Regions from separate parts of the Mesorhizobium sp. B2-2-3 genome, predicted to be linked through region 3. Evidence: predicted binding sites of a transcription regulator. Region 3 holds the regulator's gene; each other region holds the start of a gene.
The links. Region 3 encodes LexA, which represses DNA repair genes until DNA is damaged. Its sites were predicted from a motif close to TGTTCNNNNTGTGTTCNG; they were not measured.
Positions count from the first base shown of each region.

Region 1 (7,424 bases), on a different contig from region 3:
GTTCGACCGAAAGCGGCGCGACGGGCAGGCGCGGCGACACCGCCTCGTCGAGACGGCCGAGCGCCTGGTCGAGGCGCAAGAGCAGGGAGGCACCGAAGCGGCGGGCGAGCGGCGCGCGCGGCGCGGCCATCACCGCGCCCGCCGTGCGCAGGCCAACACTTTCCAGGCTGGCGCGGGTTTCCGGCGCGATGCGTAGCGCCGCCAGCGGCAAGGGCGCCAGGAGCGCTTCCTCCTCGCCGCCGGCAACGATGCGGTCGCCGCAGAACCGCGCCGCCGCCCAGGCGGCGCCGGGTGTCGCGGCAAGGCCGGCACGGACGTCGAAGCCCTGATGGAAGAAGCGCGACAGGATCTCGTCCAGCATGGCGCGTTCGCCGCCGAAAAGATGGGTGCAGCCGGTGACGTCGAGGAACAGGCCGTCGGTCCCGTCGAGCGCCACCAGCGGGGTATAGCGGTCGCACCAGTCCGCAAGGCCTTCGAGCAGGCGCCGGTCGGCTTCGGCATCGGCCTCCATTATGTCGATCGACGGATGCATGGCGCGCGCATCGGCGATGCCCATGCCGGGCTTCAGATGCAGCGCCTCAGCCCGCTCGTCGAGGGCTAAGATGCGCTGCGCGTTGCTGTCGCGATGGCTGATCACCAGCGGCCGGTGATCCGATGGCCGGGAACGCCAGGACCGCCCCAGGCGCTGCCGCAGGATCCGTTCGGCCGCGAGATAGGGAAACCACAGGGACAGGATTCTTTGCTCGTTCTTCCCCAATCCGTCTTTCATCGAATATGCGTTCATCGGGGTTCCACTCCAATATGAATTGTCCTGGCAGGGCCGTGCGGCTCTTGCCGATGCTGATGGTGAAGGCGGGGCGGCCGATCGAGCCGGCAAGCGGCCCGGCGACCGTGTCGCGCGGCCCTGCCGGCGCCGGCGAGACGATGAGGCGGACGGGCGCCGCCGTCGGTTCGGGTTCGGCCGCCTGCCGCAGCAGGAAGACCGGCCGGCCGGCGCTCTGCGCGCGGGCGTGCAGCCGGCGCGTCGCGGTCAGGTCCAGCCGCTGCGGATTGCCGCGGACTTCAAGGATGACGGCGGCGAGCGCCGTCATGCGGGCCGCCTCCTCGGCGACCCACAGCGCATCGGCGAGCCTTGGCGCCTCGGAAAACAGCAATTGCTCCGGCTCGATGCCGAAGGCGGCGTGAAGGCCCCGGGCATAGGGAAAGCCCGCCTCGCGAAAAACCTCCTGGGTGCCGATCCACAGCACCGGCAATCGCGGCCCTTGCTTGAGGATCAGGCTGGGCTTGAGGATCAGGCTGGCGAGCGACAGGGCGAAGCCGGCGACCGCTCCGGCATCGCGGGTCTCGACGCCATGGATTTCGCTCAAGGCCGCTTTCGGCAGGCCGCCGCCCAAATCGCCGCCCCAATCGCCACCGAGGGCGGCATCGAGCCGGCCGATGCCGGTGCGCAGGAAAGCATCCGGCCTGGCTACGGCGATGCCGCGCCGGACCACGGTGCGGTCCGCGGCGGCCATGCCGGCGTCGGAAACCGCGCCGGCCGGCGCCTGCAGGCGCTCGGGCAGCGTTCCCTCGATCTTCGCGATCTGGCGGCGCAGGGCAAAAACAGTCTCCCGCGCCACGGCGCTCATCGCCATGACGGTCAGTGTCCACTCACAATTGTTCCTGTTATGTTCTTATAGATTCCAGAGGCGACCCGAAGAGTCAAGCAGACTCATGGGGGAATTTATTCCTCTCCGATAAGAGGGCCAACATGGGTCGGACAGCCGACCGCCCCTCAAGTCATGCGAAACGGCTCCCGGTGCCGTAAGCAATCCTGGGGTTGGCCGCCGCGTCATTTGCCGATTGTGGCCCAAAAGCCTATATGCCGGGATCAAAGGACAAAGCATGGCCCGCATCTACAAGACCCGCATTTGGCACGACCAGCTTTCGCCGTCGATGGACGAGATCGAGTTCCTGGCGCTGGAGGCATACGCCCATCTGCCCGAGGATTTTCGCAAGCTGACCGGCGAGATCGTCATCCAGATCGCCGAATTCCCGACCGACGAGATCATGGACGACCTGTCGCTGGAAACGCCCTTCGACCTGCTCGGCCTGTTCGAGGGACGCGGCATCGCCGAGCGCTGGAACCCGCAGACCGGCGAAGGCCCAAACCGCATCACGCTCTATCGCCGCGCCATCCTCGACTACTGGGCCGAGAACGAGGAGACTTTGGGCGACATCGTCACCCATGTGCTGATCCACGAGATCGGCCACCATTTCGGCCTCTCGGACGACGATATGGAGAAGATCGAAGAGGCAGCCGAGTGACCGGTTCTACGTCAGGCCGTCATTTCACAATGAGTGTGACGAAATGTTTTAATACGTTCTGCACAGTCTGCTCCCCGGTATGTCCTGCCACTGCCCATTGCGCAAAATGTCCATCAATGTACATGCGTGCGAGCCCGTAGACGAGCGCCCTCGCGGCTATCTGGGTCTCTGCCATGTCGTCCGACCGGAGCATGTTTCGCCGCTGTGCTTCTGCCATTGACGCTTCCATCAGCGAACGCACCGCTTCATTATCGTGACGCAGCGACTCCGAAGCATCCCAATCAATAAGATTGCGTGTCGAGATGATCTGGAAGTGGGTGGGGTTTCGAATTGCCCAGCGCAAATAGGCGATTCCAACAGCGGCAAAGCGTTCGATCGGATCGTCCGTCGCAACCTTCTCGACCGCATTCGTGATCTCCGAGCGGAATCGGCTCATTGCCTGCTCCGCGACAGCCGTCATCAACGCGGTCTTATTGCTGAAGTGACGGAATGGCGCGCCAGGGGAAACGCCGGCACGTTTTGCGGCTTCGCGCACGCTCACATTGTCGGGGCCGCCTTCCTCGACCAGTTGAACCGCGGCATCGATCAGGACCTCCCGCAAATTGCCATGGTGGTAACCAGTGCGATGAGGCGCCTTGGCTTTTGCCATCTCTTTCCCTTCGTTCCGTGGAGCAGCTCCCCGCCTCTGTAGCATGATTCCGCGATTTATGTAATCGCCGTTTACAATTCCGGCCAGAGGATGTAAGCAGTGATTACTGATGGGGTCGGAACAGGCCTACGGTCTTCGCGGCTCCCGAACTCCCAGCTGAGGAGACGAACATGCTCGCCAGAACAGCCCCACCCCGCCCGCAATCGGTCATTTCGCATCAGAGTCCAGCCGAAGAACTTCAGCAGGAGAATTTCGCGATTGTTCGGTCGAGCGCGACTGTGCCCAGCCTCACGCTTTATCGGCTTGCCGCCGTCGCCGGGATGGGAAGCGCGCTTATTCTTCTGGTCAACGCGGCTAAACGCAGCTCGCTCATCGCGACCACCGATCTGACGCAACTTCTCGCACCAGTCGCCGAGATATTGGCACTTGGCCTCGTCGTAGGCCTGTTTCTTGCGTTTGGCCGGCGCGCGGGGCTGTTCGGCACTATCGCGTTTGTCATCAACTTCGTTGCGTTGGCAAGTTTGGTAGGCGTGGAAGCAGTGATCAATCTGGTATTTTCGAAGCTTCCGCTCACAACCATCGTCGAGCTGCGAGCCGGACCGCTCGGTCTGGCTCTGGTCGCCAGTTCGGTTCTTTTTCTGGTTGGAACGCTCGCGTTTGTAATCTCTCTCGCCGTTGCAAGAGGCGTGCCGCGCATTCCTCTCGCTCTTTATCTCATTGGCGCGGTGCCGATCGCGCTTCGTGCGTTCGTTCCGGAGCTGGCTCTTGACCTGGGCTTGGCGATGCTTGCGGCATCGATCGCCTGGCTGGCGGCGTGGCTGTGGATGCGAGGGGCTACCAGTCGCTGAGCTTGGTGTCCGGCCCGTATTCCTGGCCCTCGACATCCTTCACCACGGCCTGGCCGCAGCGCATGGTCTTGGTCTTCTTGTCGTAGGCGTAGGTGGGGGAGCCGAACAGGTGCCAGCCCTTGTTCAGCGCCGCCGTCACCTTGTGACAGAAGCTGGCGTCGTCCGGAGCGGTGAGAAAGCGGTAGAGTTTCATCATTCAATTCCTGTCGTCAGTCCATCGCCCGCGATCGGCAATCCAACACGGCACATCATGCGCCGACGGCCGCCGCCTTCGCCAGCAGTTTTTCGGCCTGCGCAAGGTGCAGCCGTTCGACCATCCTTCCCTCCAGCGCAATCACGTTCTTGCCGGCATTTTCCGGAAGCGCAAAGGCCTCCTTCACCGCGCGGGCCTTGGCCACCGCCTCCGCCGATGGCGCAAAGGCACGGTTCGCCGCCTCGATCTGGGCGGGATGGATGAGCGTCTTGCCGTCGAAGCCCATGGCGGCCGCTTCCGTGCATTCGCGGCTGAAAGCATCGAGCGCGCGAAAATCGTTGAAGACGCCGTCGACGATATCGAGATCGCCGGCACGCGCCGCCAGCACCATCTGCATCAGCCACGGCAGGAGATAACGCCGGTCCGACGTCGCCATAATGCCGGTGTCCTTGGTCAGGTCATTCGTTCCGGCAACGAAACAATCAAGCCGCGAGGCAGGATCGCGGCCAAGTTCGGCGATGGCGCCGACATTGAGCACGGCCTTCGGCGTCTCGATCATCGCCCATAGTTTCACGCTGTCGGGGGCGGAATTGTCGTCGAGCACGTCACCCGCCTCGAGCACGTCGCGGGGCGTGTCGACCTTGGCCAGCAGGATGCCGTCCGGCTCCGCCTTGGCCGCCGCCAGCAGGTCGGCGCCGCCCCATTCGCTCGAGAGCGCATTGATGCGCACCACCATCTCGCAGCGCCGGCCACTATGGTTGGTATCAGGACGATTGCTGAAGATGCCGGCCAGTTTTTCGCGCGCCGCGACCTTCTCGGCCGGGGCGACGGCATCCTCCAGGTCGATGATGACGGTATCGCAGGCAAGCTGCGCCATCTTGGCCAGCGCCTTGTCGTTCGAGGCCGGGACATAGAGCACCGAGCGGCGCGGGCGGTAGGGATCGGTCGTCATGCCAAATCTATGCCGCCTGCCGCGGGTCGAGGCAAGGGAACAGGCGGCATCGCGCGGTGCTCTACCGGGGGGACCGCATGGGCTCGGCATCGTGCTGGCCCTCCTGAAAGCGCATGATGGCACGATCCGGCCGGTTGACTCCGAGCGCGGCACGCGCTTCGAGATTGTTTTGCCGGTCGCGTAAGGACGCCGGCAGCGGATCGGAGAAAAAAGTGCGCTACGACATCGTCCTCATCGGCGGAGCCATCGTCGGCTCCTCGATTGCCTATTATCTGCGCGAGGAGGGCTTTTCCGGCAGGATCGCGCTGGTCGAGCGCGACCCGCAATTTTCCCACGCGGCGACAACGCTATCCATGGCCTCGATCCGTCAGCAATTCTCCATTCCGGAAAATATCCGCCTGTCGCAATTCACGCTGAAACTGTTCCGCCGGCTGAAGGAAGAATTCGGCGCCGACGCCGACATCGGTTTTCGCGAGGGCGGCTATCTCATTCTCGCCGGCGAGGCCGGGCTGCCGATCCTCAGGGCCAACCACGAGGCGCAGGTTGCCGAAGGCGCCGACATTTTGCTGGAGGACGCCGAACAACTCGTGCGCCGTTTCCCTTGGCTGTCGGCCGAGGGCATCACCGCCGGCGCCTATGGCCGCAGCGGCGAGGGCTGGTTCGACGCGCATGCCATGCTGATGCTGTTCCGCAAGGCGTTGCGGGAGAAGAAGATCGACTTCATCAATGCTTCGGTCACCGGCATCGAGCGGCAGGGTGACCGCGTTACCGGCGTCAGCCTCGACAATGGCGAACGGCTCGAGGCCGGCATCCTTGTCAATGCCGCAGGGCCGAACGCGGGCAAGGTCGCCGCACTCGCCGGGCTGGCGCTGCCGGTCGAGCCGCGCAAGCGCAACGTCTTCGTCTTCGAGGCGCGCGAGAAATATGCCGACATGCCGCTGCTGGTCGACCCGTCCGGCATCTATGTCAGGCCGGAAGGCTCGGTCTATCTCACCGGCGGCGCCGAGCCGGAGGAGGGCGACGGCCCGGCCGATCCCGCCGATTTCGACGTCGACTGGCCGCTGTTCGAAGAGGTGATCTGGCCGGTGCTGGCGACCCGCATCCCGGCCTTCGAGGCGATCAAGCCGACGCGCGCCTGGGCCGGTCATTACGACTACAACACGCTCGACCAGAACGCGGTGATCGGCCCGCATCCCGAAGTCGGCAATTTCCTCTTCGCCAACGGCTTTTCCGGCCACGGCCTGCAGCAGGCGCCCGCCGTGGGCAAGGCGCTGGCCGAGCTGATCGTCCATGGTGGCTACCGCACGATCGATTGCTCCCCCTTTGGCTACGAACGCGTTGCCGAAGGGCGGGCGTTCCGCGAGTTGAATGTGATTTGAGCCGAGTCAAGGTCCCTCTTTGACGCTGACATCAAAAGGGTCTGCACCGCCACCAGTCGGCTAAGCCGCCACTCGGCTTCCCGCACCCAAATACGCCTGTAGCCAGCCCAGCACGCGTCCCCAGCCCTCGGCATGTTCGGCCGCCGCTTCGGCCAGCCCGGCAAAGCCGCCATGGCAGATGGTGAGGCGCGTGCCCGCGGCGGTTGGTTCCAGCAGCCAGGCGACCGTCGTTTGCCGGCGGCCAAGCGTCGGATGGTCCCAGGCATAGGCCCTTGTCTGCACGATCCGGCGCGGCACCTCGATATCGAGGAATTCCCCGTTGGCCGGCAGCTCCCTGCCGTCGGCTCCACGGACCGTGACGGCCCATCGGCCGCCGGCGCGAGGGTCTGCCGACCATTTCACCATCCGGTAGGTGTCGGCGGACCCCCACCATTGTTCGACCTCGTCGGAGATCAGCGCGCGGAAGACGCGCTCTGCCGGCGCGTCGATCTCGGCCTGGGCCATAACGGTCTCGCCATTGGTCATGCTCTGCACGGCTGAAGTTGGCACTGGCACATGCAACATCGATGCCTCCGGATGATTGTTTCGGCTCGAAAACGATGATTTTCAGCCTTTCGACGCCGGCCGAGACAGGCCCTGCCCGGTTTCGAGCAGGCTTTTCAGGCTCGACAGGACGAGCGGCCAGCCATTGCCGACATGCTCCAGCAGCTTGTGCGGGCCGTCGGCCGCATGGGTGACGGCCAGCTTCATCATGTCGCCCTCCTGCTCGATGATGAAGGTGCAGGTGGTGTAGCCGTCGGCCTTCACGTCCGGCATGAACTCATTGCGCCATTTGATCACCAGGCGCCTTGGCGGATCGATCTCGAGGATCTCGCCGCTGTCGGTCACCCGGCCGTCGGCATAGACCATCTTCCACGCGGAGCCCTTTCTCCAGTCGCTCTGCATGCGGGCGCCGAGAAAATATTGCTCGTGGAATTCCGGTTCGGTCAGCGCCTGCCAAAGCTTGTCGGGCGTGGTGCGGATGTAGGTCACATAAACGAAGGCGTTGCTCATCAGTCTTCCCTTTCGAGGCGTCTCTTCAGATCGCCGAGGGCGG
Region 1 is NZ_VFWC01000003.1:197,044-204,467, forward strand. It holds gene FJ951_RS06870 (DUF6504 family protein) at 1-637, opposite strand, end outside; gene FJ951_RS28700 (hypothetical protein) at 579-1,634, opposite strand; gene FJ951_RS06880 (metallopeptidase family protein) at 1,885-2,307, shown strand; gene FJ951_RS06885 (TetR/AcrR family transcriptional regulator) at 2,327-2,956, opposite strand; gene FJ951_RS06890 (hypothetical protein) at 3,127-3,804, shown strand; gene FJ951_RS06895 (DUF1737 domain-containing protein) at 3,791-3,997, opposite strand; gene FJ951_RS06900 (CoA ester lyase) at 4,053-4,949, opposite strand; gene FJ951_RS06910 (FAD-binding oxidoreductase) at 5,162-6,328, shown strand; gene FJ951_RS06915 (SRPBCC domain-containing protein) at 6,389-6,892, opposite strand; gene FJ951_RS06920 (SRPBCC family protein) at 6,935-7,381, opposite strand; gene FJ951_RS06925 (metalloregulator ArsR/SmtB family transcription factor) at 7,381-7,424, opposite strand, start outside.
Region 1: the regulator LexA is predicted to act here: its motif matches at 1,658-1,675, upstream of FJ951_RS06880 (metallopeptidase family protein).

Region 2 (7,424 bases), on a different contig from region 3:
CCGCCGGCTGGCTGGAGGGGGGGCTGAGCGTTTCCTTCGAAAAGCTGGTCACCGACATCGAGGCGTTGCAGACGGTGGCTGAACTGTGCGCCGCCACGCCCGGCGACGACGATGCCATCGGCTTCGAGGCGATCGCCGAAGTGCAGCCCGGCGGCCATTTCTTCTCGGCAGGTCACACCATGGCGCGCTACCGCACCGCCTTCTACGAGCCGCTGGTGGCCGACTGGTCGAATTTCGGCAACTGGACGCAGGCCGGTTCCAAGACCGCAACCGAACGCGCCACCGGTATCTGGAAGCGCATCCTCGCCGATTTCGAGCCGCCGGCGACGGCTATTGCCACATCAGCTGTGCTCGATGATTTCATCGCGCGCCGCACCGAACAGGGCGGGGCGGCGCCGGTATCGTGAGATAGCTTATTCCTCTCATCGTCCTGAATTGTGGGTGCGATCCGGAACCCGCTGCACCTCTCATGCATTCATGGGACGGCCGGTGCCTGCTCGCATTGCGAGCCATTGAGGGAGGACGACCACATGGGTTTCGACCAGTATCACGAACCGCCCGAAGAATTGTCGCAGGAGGTGCGAACCTTCGCCCGCATGATCACCTCGCTGATCGAGGAAGCGGAAGCGATCTCCTGGTACGAACAGCGCATGTCGGTGGAGAAGGACCCGCAGGCCCGCGCCATCATGAAGAACGCGCAAGGCGAGGAGTTCAAGCATTTCGGCATGGATCTCGAATTCCTGCTGCGTCAGAAGCAGGACTGGCGCGCGGAACTGAAGGAAATCCTGTTTACGACGGGAGATATCGTCAAGGCTGGCGAGGCGGGAGAGAAGAAGGTGGACTGAGCGGTCCGGCCCGGGTGACTACCGAAAGTTCCGTTCACTTCGGACGTCCACGCCATTGGAATTCATTCCAATCAATTTTGGCTGTGAAATCGCAAATATAATTAGGGTCAAAATCTACTTCGATTTTCACAAGAAAACCTCAGGATTTTTGACCAGCTCCTTACGCGAGTGAGTGTCCATTTTTTCTCACACAGCCGCGACAAACCCATCCAGCACGCGTTTCTGGCCGGCCTTGTCGAAGTCGATGGTCAGCTTGTTGCCTTCGATGGCCGCGATGTTGCCGTTGCCGAATTTCTGGTGGAAGACGCGGTCGCCGACGTTGAAGGGGGACGGCGTGTCGGCGACGGATTTGGCGACCAACTCGCCATCGATGGTGCGGCCCTTGATGCTCGTGCGGCCGGCGCCGTAGCCGCTGTCGGTCTCGCCATAGCCGATGCGCTCGATCTGGTGGCCGGAGCGCGAGCCCCAGTTGCGATCGGTCGCCTCGGTGCGGTTCTGCTGCGCCCGCTGCCAGCCCGGCGTGGCGTAGCTGTTGGCGAAGGCGCCGGATTTTTCGGCGCCGACATTGTCGAAGCGCGAGGCGCCATAGGGGTTCTGGCGGCCGCCCCGGCCGGAAGCGAACGAGCCGCCGCCATAGGAATTGCCGTAGCCGCCATAGGAGTTGCCGCTTTCGGCGACTTCGACATGGGTTTCAGGCAGTTCATCGAGGAAGCGGGAGGGAATCGTCGATTGCCACAGGCCGTGGATGCGGCGGTTGGAGACGAACCAGATGTGCAGGTTCTTCTTGGCACGGGTGACGCCGACATAGGCCAGCCGGCGCTCTTCCTCCAGGCCGGAACGGCCGCCTTCGTCCAGCGCGCGCTGGTGCGGGAACAGGCCTTCCTCCCAGCCCGGGAGAAAAACGGTCTCGAACTCGAGGCCTTTGGCCGAATGCAGCGTCATGATGTTGACGGCGTCGAGTTCGGCGTTCTGCTCGGCATCCATGACCAGAGCGACATGTTCGAGGAAGGAGCGCAGCGATTCATACTCCTCCATGGAGCGGATCAGCTCCTTGAGGTTTTCCAGCCGGCCGGGCGCCTCGACCGAACGGTCGTTCTTCCACATGTCGGTGTAGCCGCTCTCTTCCAGGATGGTCTCGGCGAGCTCAGTATGCGGCGTGGTTTCCAGCGCCTTCTGCCAGCGTTCGAAATTGGCGGCGACCTCGCGCAATGCGGCGCGCGGCTTGGGCTTCAATTCATCGCTCTCGGCGAGCTTGGCAGCGGCTTCCAGCATCGGTACACGCAGCGCGCGGGCCGTGTCGTGGATCTGACGGATGGTGGTTTCGCCGAGGCCGCGCTTGGGCACATTGACGATGCGCTCGAAGGCGAGATCATCGGCGCCTTGCGCGACGACGCGGAAGAAGGCAAGTGCGTCGCGGATCTCCATGCGCTCATAGAAGCGCGGGCCGCCGATGACGCGGTAGTTGAGACCGAGCGTGACGAAGCGGTCCTCGAACTCGCGCATCTGGAAGGACGCGCGCACCAGGATCGCCATGTCGTTGAGATTGTGCTTCTGGCGCTGATAAGCCTCGATCGTCTCGCCGACGGCGCGTGCTTCCTCCTCGGAATCCCAGGCGGCGTGGACGTTGACCTTGCCATCCTCGGGGTCGTCGCGATCGGTGAACAGCGTCTTGCCGAAGCGACCTTCATTGTGGGCGATGAGGTGCGAAGCGGCGCCGAGGATATGCGCGGTGGAACGATAATTGCGCTCCAGCCGGATGATGGTGGCGCCGGGAAAATCCTTGTCGAAGCGCAGGATGTTGTCGACCTCCGCGCCGCGCCAGCCATAGATCGACTGGTCGTCGTCGCCGACGCAGCAGATGTTTACTTTGTTTTCGCTCACGGGCTGTTCCGCGCCTGCCGGCGCGGGCCCGACCCCTCTTTTCTGCGCGCCTTCGGCGTCGCGGGAGGGGCCTCGCAAAGGCTCGGACGCCCGGTCGGGCTTGCGGCCTTCGGCCGAATGCAAATCCGTAGACGTCGCGCTACGTCCGCTATTTGGCCGCTGCGCCAGGAGCCGCAGCCACATGTATTGCGCGGTGTTGGTGTCCTGGTACTCGTCGACCAGGATGTATCTGAACCGCTTGTGATACTCCTTCAGCACGTCCGGATTGGCGCGGAAGATGCGGATAGGGTGGCAGAGCAGATCGCCGAAATCGCAGGCGTTCAGCGTCTGCAGGCGCTCCTGATAGGCCTTGTAGAGCTCGCGGCCCTTGCCGTTGGCGAAACTACGCGCATCGCCCTCGGCAATGTCGTCCGGGCCTTGCCCCTTGTTCTTCCAGCCGTCGATCATCTGCGCGAACTGCTTGGCCGGCCAGCGCTTGTCGTCGAGGCCCTCGGCCTGGATCAATTGCTTGATCAGCCGCACGACGTCGTCGGTGTCGAGAATGGTGAAGTCGGATTTCAGCCCGGCAAGCTCGGCGTGCCTGCGCAAGAGCTTGACGCCGATCGAGTGGAAGGTGCCGAGCCAGGGCATGCCCTCGACATTGCCTTCGCCGATCAGGATGCCTATGCGCTGCTTCATCTCGCGCGCGGCCTTGTTGGTGAAGGTCACGGCCAGGATCTGCGAGGGAAAGGCTTTTCCGGTCGCCAGGATGTGGGCGATGCGGGTGGTCAAGACGCGCGTCTTGCCGGTGCCGGCGCCGGCCAGCACCAGAACGGGACCTTCGGTGGTTTCCACCGCCAGCCGCTGCTCGGGGTTCAACCCCTTGAGATAGTCGGGCGCGTTGTTGTGGCCGCCGCGGGCAGCCATGGCGCGCGCGGCGATGCCCGACGGGGCGGTGGGCCGCGCATCGGGTTCATCGAAAAAGGGCATGTCTTCGGAAAAGCCGGACATCGCCCCGAATGTAGTGATTCGGTGGAGAAAGACCAGAACTGTCTACGTTTTGTTCCACTCCTGATTGTTTCCGGCCTGCTTGACAGGCAGGGCGGGTGAGGGAAAGCTGCGCAAAGGGCAAGGAGGGGATCCTGTTGCCCACGGCCGCCTCGAGGCGCGCAACAGTCGAAGGAGTATCATCTTGGCTGTCACCATCACCTCCCTCATTCTTCTCCTCATCGGCCTCGCGCTTGGCGCCGGCGGCATCTGGTTGGCTTCACTGGGAGGCAGCTGGTACTACATCATATCAGGCATCGCCTTCCTCATCGCCGCATGGCTGCTCTACCGGCGCAGATCCACCGCGCTCTGGCTCTACGCCGCGATCGTGCTGGGCACGCTTGCCTGGGCGGTCTGGGAAATCGGCTTCGACTGGTGGGAACTCGGGCCCCGCGGCGGCATCATCGTGCTCGTCGCGCTGTGGCTGCTGACGCCGTGGGCGAGGCGGGGCCTTATTGGTCCCGATGGCCGCGCGCCGCTCATTCTCGCCGTGTTGGCGTCGCTGGCGGTCGCCGGCTATTCAATGACGACCGATCCCAAGGATATTGCCGGCAATCTCGACATCGACAAGGTGACCCCGGCGGCCGATCTCGGCGGCGACATACCTGCCGGCGAATGGCACTTCTACGGCCGCACGCCCTATGGCCAGCGCTATTCGCCGCTCGACCAGATCACGCCGGAGAACGTCGCCAACCTGCAGCCGGCCTGGACTTATCGCACCGGCGATGTGAAAGGTCCCGACGACGTCGGTGAGACCACCTATCAGGTGACGCCGCTGAAGATCGCCGATACGCTCTACATCTGCACGCCGCACAATTTCGCCATCGCCATCGACGCCGCCACGGGCAAGGAGAAGTGGCGCTACGATCCCCAGGTCAAGCTCGACAAGGACCGCCAGCACCAGACCTGCCGCGGCGTCTCCTATTACGCCGATGCCAAGATCGGTGCCGGGCAGCCTTGCGCCGCGCGTGTCTACCTGCCGACTTCGGATGCGCGGCTGATCGCACTCGACGCCGCCAACGGTCAGGTCTGTCAGGCGTTTGCCGAAGGCGGTACGCTGAACCTTCTGACCGGCATGCCTTATCCCAAGTCCGGCTATTACTATTCGACATCGGCGCCGCTGATATCAGGCGACAAGATCGTCGTCGGCGGCGCGGTCAACGACAATTATTCCACGCAGGAGCCCTCCGGCGTCATCCGCGCCTTCGATGCCTCCACGGGCGCGCTGATCTGGAACTGGGATTCCGGCAATCCCGAGCAGACCACGCCGCTAGCGGCAGGCCAGACCTACACCGCCAATTCGCCCAACATGTGGTCGACGCCGAGTGCCGACGAAAAGCTCGGCCTGCTCTACATACCGCTCGGCAACCAGACGCCGGACCAGCTCGGCGCCGGCCGCAGCGCCAATGTCGAGAAATTCTCCTCCTCGATCACCGCGCTCGACCTCAATACGGGGCAATTGAAATGGGTGCGCCAGACCGTGCATCATGACCTTTGGGACATGGATGTGCCGGCGCAGCCGAGCCTTGTCGACATCACCAAGACCGACGGAACGGTCGTGCCGGCGCTGGTCGGGCCGACCAAGCAGGGCGACCTCTACGTGCTCGACCGGCGCACCGGCGAGCCGGTCATCCCGGTCAAGGAAGTGCCGGCGCCCGGCGGCGCCATCGAAGGCGACCACACATCGCCCACGCAGCCGGTGTCGGACCTTTCCTTCAATCCGCCGCCGCTGACCGATGCCGACATGTGGGGCATCACCATGTTCGACCAGCTGGCGTGCCGGATTGCGTTGCACAGGCTGCGCTATGAGGGCCGCTACACGCCGCCATCGCTGCAGGGCACGCTGGTCTATCCCGGCAATTTCGGCGTCTTCAACTGGGGCGGCGTGGCGGTCGATCCGGTCCGGCAGGTGCTGTTTGGCATGCCGACCTATCTCGCCTTCACCTCCAGGCTTGTGCCCCGCGCGGACGTGCCGCCGCCAGGCGACGCCAAGGGCAGCGAGCAGGGGCTGAACCGAAATGACGGCGCTCCTTATGCGGTGGTGATGGGACCGTTCCTGTCGCCGCTCGGCATTCCGTGCCAGGCGCCGCCATGGGGCTATGTCGCCGGCGCCGACCTCAGGACCGGACAGATCGTTTACAAGCACAGGAACGGCACGGTCTACGACATGACGCCGCTGCCTTTGCCGCTGAAGGTCGGCGTGCCCGGCATTGGCGGGCCGATGATCACCGCCGGCGGGGTGGCTTTCCTCGGCGCCGCGGTCGACGACTACCTGCGCGCCTACGACCTGACCTCAGGCAGGCAGCTCTGGCAGGCGCGCCTGCCAGCCGGCGGGCAATCGACGCCGATGACCTATACGGTGGCTGACGGGCGCCAGTTCGTGGTCATCGTCGCCGGCGGCCATGGCTCGGTCGGCACCAAGCCCGGCGATTACGTGATGGCGTATGCGCTGCCGAAGTAGGAACGGGTGCGGTCTCGCAGGATCGCGCCCTAACTGATTCCGAGATGGCTCTTCAGGCTGGGTACCGAGCCGAGCACTTCATTGGTGAGATCAGGCCCGGCGGCGGCTTCGGCCTGCTGGATCAGCGTGGCGCCGGCCTGCCTGATCTGCGCCATGTCGAGGCCGGAAGCCTTGAGCGCGGCGACGCCGTTGATCAGTGCGCCGGCCTTTTCGCCGAGAACACCGCCCAGCGCGCCTTGCAGCGACGACAGCAGGCCGCCACCGCCGGCCGCGCCGGCGGCCATGACGTCGTATTGGCGGGCGAGATCGTCGGCGCCGGGAATCTTGGCGAAGAAACCCGAAACCTTGGTGCCTTCCGCCTCGTGCTCCAGCACCGAGAAGATGGTGCCGACGACTTTCTCGGTCGTTGCCTGGTCGAGGCCCGCCTTTTGCGAGACGGTGTTGACGATATCCTGGACGTTCATGGTCTCACCTCAAATTTGGGATTTCGGGTCCGGGCGGCGGTCCCGGCCGATGCGAAGCTCGATCATCGACCGCCTGCCTGCGTCCACAAGCCGGAAGCGTAATGCCTGAGCGGCAGCCAGGGCAAGGACGAACGCGCTGGTGAGGATAGGCACGATCATCGGCGGGTGTCCTTCTGGTCGGGACGGGATGGGACGGGCATCGGTAGCACGCAGCTTCCCTTACCATTGTGGCAGTGCCGGCAGGATTTATCGGCGATGACCAAAAAGTGATGGGGCGGGCGCCGGCGTTGCCGGCTTCACTGGCTGCGGCCGATGCTTGCCGCTGCGCTCATCCAGGCTGGACCGGGCCGGCCGCGCCCCTATCTAGCTCCGGTGTTGAAGCCTGAAGCCGAGGAATGCGCCATGACCAAAGCAGCCGCCAGACCAGCAAAGCTTGGGATCACCCAGGCGATGATCGAGGCCTATGACGAATACACGCATCTGACACTCGATCGCCGCCGCTTCATGGAGCAACTGACCCGGCTTGCGGGATCCGGGGCGGCGGCCGCGGCGATCGCGCCGATGCTGGCTGCCAACTCTGCCCAAGCGGCCATCGTCGCCGAGAACGATCCCCGCGTGAAAGGCCAGGACATCACCTATCCCGGCGCCGGCGGCGAGATGAAGGGCTATCTGGTCAAGCCGGCGGACCAGGCGGGCAAGCTCGGCACCGTCATCGTCATCCACGAAAACAGGGGGCTCAACCCGCAT
Region 2 is NZ_VFWC01000009.1:196,255-203,678, reverse strand. It holds gene FJ951_RS18550 (trimethylamine methyltransferase family protein) at 1-407, shown strand, start outside; gene FJ951_RS18545 (hypothetical protein) at 531-845, shown strand; gene FJ951_RS18540 (UvrD-helicase domain-containing protein) at 1,032-3,716, opposite strand; gene FJ951_RS18535 (glucose/quinate/shikimate family membrane-bound PQQ-dependent dehydrogenase) at 3,898-6,213, shown strand; gene FJ951_RS18530 (hypothetical protein) at 6,243-6,677, opposite strand; gene FJ951_RS28500 (hypothetical protein) at 6,687-6,836, opposite strand; gene FJ951_RS18525 (dienelactone hydrolase family protein) at 7,080-7,424, shown strand, end outside.
Region 2: the regulator LexA is predicted to act here: its motif matches at 3,756-3,773, upstream of FJ951_RS18540 (UvrD-helicase domain-containing protein).

Region 3 (7,424 bases):
TCTTGGCGCGCTCCTTCAGCCCCGGCAACGCTGCCAGCAACTGTGCCCTGTTCCGGTCGTCGAGGCGTGCGGCCATTGCCGGGCCGCCCTCGAGATAGGGCAAGGTGGCGATGAAGATGTCGAACAGCTCGGCATCGCCCATGCGGCGCATGTGGACGCCGTTCAGCGCCTCCAGCTTGGCGAAATCGAAGCGGGCGGCGCCCTTGTTCACATCGCCGATATCGAACCAGGCGATCATGTCCTGGATCGACATGATCTCGTCGTCGCCGTGGCTCCAGCCGAGCCGAGCCAGGTAGTTGAGCAGCGCTTCGGGCAGGTAGCCCATGGCGCGGTAGGCCTCCACGCCCAGCGCGCCGTGCCGCTTCGACAGCTTGGCGCCGTCGGCGCCGTGGATCAGCGGTATGTGCGACATTGAAGGCACATCCCAGCCCATGGCGTTGTAGATCACGGTCTGGCGGGCGGCATTGGTCAGGTGGTCGTCGCCACGGATGATGTGGGTGACGCCCATGTCGTGGTCGTCAACGACGACGGCATGCATGTAGGTCGGATTGCCGTCCGAGCGCAGGATGATGAAGTCGTCCAGATCCTTGTTGGGAAAGCGCACGTCGCCCTGGACACGGTCATGCACCACCGTCTCGCCTTTGGTCGGCGCCTTGATGCGGATCGCGCCCTTGACGCCAGGAGGCGCCTGCGAAGGGTCGCGGTCACGCCAGCTTCCGTCATAGCGCGGCGGCAAGCCCTTGGCCCGCGCCGCGTCGCGCATTGCCTCAAGCTCGGCAGGGGTCTCGTAGCTGTAGTAAGCCTTGCCCATGCGCACCAGCTCCTCGGCCACCTCGCGATGGCGCGGCGCGCGCTCGAACTGCGAGACGGCGTCGCCGTCCCAGGTGAGGCCGAGCCAAGTCAGTCCTTCGAGAATGGCTGCTGTCGCCGCATCGGTGGAGCGCTCGCGGTCGGTGTCCTCGATGCGCAGCAGCATCGTACCGCCGGTGTGCTTGGCGTAGAGCCAGTTGAAGAGCGCCGTACGCGCGCCGCCGATGTGCAGGTAGCCGGTGGGCGAGGGGGCAAAACGGGTGACAACCTTGTCGGACATACAACTCTCGGGAAACGTCTGGAGCGGGGTGCGGATCACACGCACTTTCGCGCGTCGCGCGTTCATGTAGCATAGGGTGTCGAGGGCGCAAGGGGCAGACCCGATGGCTGGAGCGGGCCGGGGCGCGGAGGAAGGCGAGGACGTCGTTGCCGGCGTCAGCGAACGCTCCCTTTTTGCCATGCCCGCGCCCGCCTCATTGCCGCTGGCGTTGCCGCCCCTACAGCAGCCGGGCAAGTCGCCGCCGGCGGATGTTTCCACGCCGCCCGGCATTCCCGCAGCCGGCGCGGCTGTGCGTCTGCGCCGTGAGTTCGGCCGTGCTTCATGGCCTCGTCTGCGCAACGGCGTGGCCAGAGCGTCCGAGCTCGAACTCGATCGGGGCATAGCCTTCCTGCTCGTCCCGGTGTTCCTGGCGTGCGGATCGATTGCGTATTTTTCGCTGGCGGCGGAGCCGGGCTTTGCCAAGCCTGTCGCGGTCGCGATCCTGATGTCGCTGTGCGCGCTCGTTTCACGCTCATGGCCGAAAACGCATCTGTGCTTCATGGCGGCGCTGTTGTGCGCGCTCGGCATGCTCGCCGGCAAAGTCGAGACGTGGCGAGCGGGAACGCGGATGCTGGGCTCGGAAATCTCCACGCAAATCACCGGCCGCGTCGTTTCGGTCGACCAGATGGAGACCGGGCGCATCCGGCTGACCATCGATGTGACATCGACCGCGCGGCCGAAACTACGCTACGCGCCCGAGCGCGTTCGCCTTTCGGCGCGCAAGGTGCCGGCTGAAGTGACGGCCGGCTCCCTCGTGACCGGCTATGCCAGGCTGTTGCCGCCGACCGGGCCGGTGCGGCCGGACAGCTACGACTTTTCCTTCGACAGCTACTTCGCCGGCATAGGCGCCAGCGGCTTCTTTCTCGGCAACCCCAAAATCGTCTCAGCCGATGACAGGCCGTTGTGGGCCGCCCTCTCAGCCGCCATCGAGAGTGCTCGCGAAAGCATTGCCGACCATATCAGGGGCAGCATCGGCGGCGCCGAGGGCGAGATCGCCGCGGCGCTGATCGTGGGTGTTCGCGCCGGGATTCCCGACGAGATCAATGAAGCGATGCGACGCACCGGCATCTACCACATCATCTCAATTTCCGGGCTGCACATGGCGCTGGTCGCCGGCACCGTCATGGGTCTGCTGCGTGGCGGCTTCGCGCTGTTTCCGAACTTTTCCTCCCGTCGGCCGGTCAAGAAATACGCGGCCGCGGCGGCACTTTTCTCGATCGCCGCCTACCTCGTCATTTCGGGCGTCGTTGTCGCCGCCGAACGCAGCTTCATCATGCTGGCGGTGATGCTGATCGCCGTTCTGTTCGATCGGGCGGCACTCACCATGCGCAATCTGGCTATTTCGGCGATCGCCGTCATCGTGGTGTCGCCGCACGAGGTGGTAGGGCCGAGCTTCCAGATGTCGTTCGCCGCCACCGCGGCCCTGGTCGGCGCCTATGCCGGCTGGTCGGATCGCAAAGCCGACAAAGCGCGGACCCCGCCGCCGCAACGGACCTTGCCTGGCCTGCTGACGCGAAAATTGCTGCTGGCGACAGGTGGGCTGGCGATGACCTCGATTATCGCGGGAAGCGCCACGGCGCTTTTCGCCATCTGGCATTTCCAGCGCGTGTCGCCGCTCAGCCTGTTCGCCAATCTTGCCGTCATGCCGATCGTTTCTGTCGTGATGTTCCTTGCGGTTGCCAGCGCGCTGCTGATGCCGTTCGGGTTCGATGGACCATCCCTTTATCTGATGGGCAAGGGACTGGCCGCGATGATCGCCATATCAGGATGGATCTCGCAACGCTCGCCGGTCGACGCGGTCGGGTTGATTTCGCAGCAATCCGTCCTTCTGGTGGCGATCGCCCTGGTCATCGCGACGATGGCCACGACATGGCTGCGGCTGGCGGCACTTCCCTTCGCGCTCGCCGGCCTGTTGACCGTCTCGGACACGCGCACGCCGGACGTGCTGATTTCGGAGGATGCCCGCCTGGTGGCGTTGCCGATCGGCGGCGGCGAGCTCGCGATCAACCGGGCGCGCCCGAACGAATTCACCGTCGATAATTGGAAACGCGCGCTGAAGTCCGAAACCATCGTTGCGCCGGAACTGTTCGACAGCGGAGACCGACAGTTCGACATCTTCGATCCCGCGCAACTTCCGGCGGGAGCGCCTTTCTATTGCTTCACGGGCCTGTGCATGGCCCGGCATACCTCGGGGGCGATCATCGCGCAGGTGGAGGATCGCAAGGACGCCTGGAGGGCCTGCTCCTATGCGGATCTGATCGTCATCAACGACCCCGCGGGCTACGACCCCTGCCACAATCCGCTGGTTCTCGTCATCACCAAGCGGCAGCTCGCTCGTAAGGGAAGTGCCGCCGTCTTCTTCGACCGGCAATCGGCGACGGCACCGGCACGGGTCAGCTTTGCCGTCGACAGGCCATATCGGCCTTGGCACGAACAGCGAAAATTCTCACGCGAGGCAAGGGGACTGCCGCCTTACCGTAAACCCGAAAAGCCCACCGCCGACCCCGCTCAGTAGCGCCTGATCAGGCCGACCAGCTTGCCCTGCACCTTGACCCTGTCCGGTCCGAAAATACGTGTTTCATAGGCCGGATTGGCAGCCTCGAGCGCAATCGAAGCACCCTTTCGGCGGAAGCGCTTAAGCGTTGCTTCCTCCTCGTCCACCAGGGCCACGATGATCTCGCCGGGACTTGCGGTGTCGGCATTGCGGATGATGACCGTGTCGCCGTCGAAAATGCCGGCCTCGATCATCGAATCGCCCTTGACCTCCAGCGCATAGTGTTCGCCGCCCATGATCATGTCAGGCGGCACTGAAATGGAATGCGTCTGATGCTGGATGGCGTCGATCGGCACACCCGCTGCGATGCGACCCATGACCGGGATCGACACCGCTGAAACCGCATCGTCGTCATTGCCGACAGCGGGCAGACGCGAAGACGTCGCCGGCTTGATCTGCCGGCTAGGGCTGCTGCCCTGTCCGAGGCTGCCCTGGATGACGCTCGGGGAGAACTTCTTTGCCGCGTTAAGACCCGGCGCGATCGAGTCCGGCAGGCGCAGCACCTCCAGCGCGCGCGCCCGGTTGGGCAGGCGGCGAATGAAGCCGCGCTCCTCCAACGCCGTGATCAGCCGATGAATTCCCGACTTGGAGGCGAGGTCCAGCGCTTCCTTCATCTCGTCGAAGGACGGCGGAATGCCGCTTTCCTTCAGCCGTTCATGGATGAACATCAAGAGTTCATGTTGCTTGCGCGTGAGCATGGCGGCCCCCAAAGGCATTGCACGAAGGGTCTGGAACCAGAATCAGAAAACAAACCCAGAACAAACACTATCTGTTCCAGTTGTGTTCCGCAACCATTTAAAGTTTAATGAATTTCTTAAGGCGACGGAAACGAAATGCCCTCCCGCAGCCAGCATCCTGCCAGCGCGGTCCGTCGTCAATGCGCTCCCGGGCCCTTTGAAACTATTTTGGTTAATGGCCTGTGGCCCGACCGGTCTCCACTCTTGGCACAAGCCTGCAAGCTGGGTGACCGGCAGGTGCGGGGTGCGTTTGGGCGGATTAGAAACCCCTGCGGCTCGTGAACGAAACGAAACCAAAATGCCAACTTCCGCCGGAAAACGGCCAGACACCACCACTGGTCGCGATGGGCTGCGTTCGCTCGCTCCTTGCTTCCCGTTCGCTTGACGAAACCGTATAATAATGTACGGTTTTCGAAGAGGAACACCAATGATCACGCCGAAGCAGGCCGCGCGACGCGAACGGATAGAGGAGGCCGCCTATGCGGTGCTCCGGGAAACCGGCTACAAGAGCGCCTCCCTGCTTGCTATCGCCAAGCGGGCATCGGCCTCGAACGAAACCCTCTACAACTGGTACGGCAACAAGCAGACCCTGTTTCGATCCTTGATCGAAGCCAATGCGGGAGAGGCAAGGAAGCTGCTGGAGGACGCCCTTCACCAGGCGCGCGATCCGCTCGAAACCCTGAACTTGCTCGGGCCAGTCCTGCTGACCCTCGTGACGGGCGACAAGGCGGTGGCGCTCAATCGCGCCGCGGCCGGCGACGTCAACGATACAGGCACGCTTGGCCAATCGATCGCGCAATTCGGCCGCAATACCATAATGCCGCTTGTTGGCGACCTGCTTCGAACCGCAAGTCGGGCCGGCCTGATCGCCTGTGACGATCCTGCCGAAGCCGCCGACATCTACATCAGTCTTTTGATCGGCGATCTCCAGGTTCGCCGGATCGTTGGGGTGCTCGAGGAACTGCCTCGGGCGGAAATCGAGCAAAGATCGCACCGGGCGTTCACCCTGTTCTTGCGCCTCTATGCGGCCAGCCCTTGCCCGGGCGGCAAAACAGCCGGCCCGTTTCCAGGGCGCTCTTCTCACCGAGGAACATCGCGACCATGAGCAAAATTCCCGATCTCGCAGCGATCAAGGCAATGGACACCGCGGATCCGCTGCGTGCCATGCGTGACCGCTTCACCTTGCCCCAGGGGGTGATCTATCTCGACGGCAATTCGCTGGGCGCCGCTTCGCCCGCCGTGTTCGGCGAGCTGCAGAAGGCCGCCACGCAGGAGTGGGCGCAGGATCTCATCCGCGCCTGGAACACCGCCGGCTGGTTCGACATGCCGGTCGAACTCGGCGACCAACTCGGGCGCCTGATCGGGGCCGCCGCCGGCCAGACGGTGGTCTGCGATACCACCTCGATCAACATCTACAAGGTGCTGCATGCGGCACTCGGGATGCGGCCGGACAGGTCAGTCATCGTCGCCGAGGGGGACAGCTTTCCGACCGATCTCTATATGGCCGAAGGCGTTGCCTCGACGCGGCCGGGCACGGTGCTGCGGCTCGAGGGTGTCGATGCGCCGACCATAGAAGAACTGATCGACGAGCGGGTCGCGGTCATCCTGGTCAACCACGTCAACTACAAATCCGGGCAGTTGCGCGACATGGCCGCGCTGACGCGGACGGCACATGATGCCGGCGCGCTGATCGTCTGGGATCTCTGCCATACCGCCGGCGCCTTGCCGGTCGAGCTCGACCGTTCGAACGCCGATTTCGCCGTCGGCTGCACCTACAAATATCTCAATGGAGGCCCAGGTGCCCCGGCCTTCATCTACGCGGCCGAGCGCCACCATGGCGATGTCCGCCAGCCGCTCAGCGGCTGGTGGGGCCATGCGCGGCCTTTCGCCTTCGAACAGGGTTTTGCTGCCGGCACAGGCATCCGCCGGTTTCTCTGCGGCACGCAGCCTGTGCTGTCGATGCGCGCGCTCAAAGGGGCCCTCGATGTCTGGAACGACGTCGACATGGCAGAGGTGCGCAGGAAGAGCATCGCATTGACCGATCTGTTCATCCAGCTCGTCGAGGCAAAATGCGGCGCCTACGGCCTCGAACTCGAAGGCCCGCGCGACGGCAATGAGCGCGGCAGCCAGGTGTCGTTCCTCCACCCGCATGGCTATCAGGTGATGCGGGCCTTGATCGAGCGCGGCGTGATCGGCGATTTCCGCGCGCCATCCACGATTCGCTTCGGCTTTACGCCGCTTTATGTCGGCTATGTCGATGTCTGGCAGGCTGTCGAGGTGCTGGAAGACATTTTGCGCACGGACGCGTGGCAGGAGGCGCGTTTCGCCGTCAAGGCGGCGGTGACTTAAGAGCCTGTCGCTCAGAAAAGCGCAGTGGGTTCGGGATAACGATATGCAGTCGGCAAAGCTACGTCAGAGCCGGGTGCGGACCTTCCACAGCTCCGGGAACAACTCCACCTCCAGCATCTTCTTCAGGTAGGACGCGCCCGATGTGCCGCCGGTGCCGCGCTTCATACCGATGATGCGCTCGACCGTGGTGACGTGGTTGAAGCGCCAACGGCGGAAATAATCCTCGAAATCGACCAGCTTCTCGGCGAGTTCGTAGAACATCCAGTAGCGCTGCGGGTCGCGGTAGATGATCTGCCAGGCGACAAGGACCTCTTCGTTCTCGGTCCGCGTTTCGCGCCAGTCCGTACGCCTTGCGTCGGCACCGATGTCGAAGCCGTTACGGGCGAGCAGCAGCAGCGCCTCGTCGTAGAGCGACGGTTGCGCCAGGATCGCCTCCAGTTTCTCGCTGAGGTCCGGCCGGTGCTTGTGCGGTCCGAGCATTGCGAGATTGCGGTTGCCGGCCATGAACTCGATGGCACGGTACTGCCACGACTGGAAGCCCGAGGACTGGCCAAGCGCGTCGCGGAACTCGGTGTATTCGCTGGGCGTCATCGTGCGCAGCACGTCCCAGGCATTGTTGAGCTGCTCGAAGATGCGGGCGACGCGCGAAAGCATC
Region 3 is NZ_VFWC01000006.1:163,584-171,007, forward strand. It holds gene gltX (glutamate--tRNA ligase) at 1-1,090, opposite strand, end outside; gene FJ951_RS13200 (ComEC/Rec2 family competence protein) at 1,194-3,644, shown strand; gene lexA (transcriptional repressor LexA) at 3,638-4,381, opposite strand; gene FJ951_RS13210 (TetR/AcrR family transcriptional regulator C-terminal domain-containing protein) at 4,848-5,525, shown strand; gene kynU (kynureninase) at 5,522-6,769, shown strand; gene kynA (tryptophan 2,3-dioxygenase) at 6,833-7,424, opposite strand, start outside.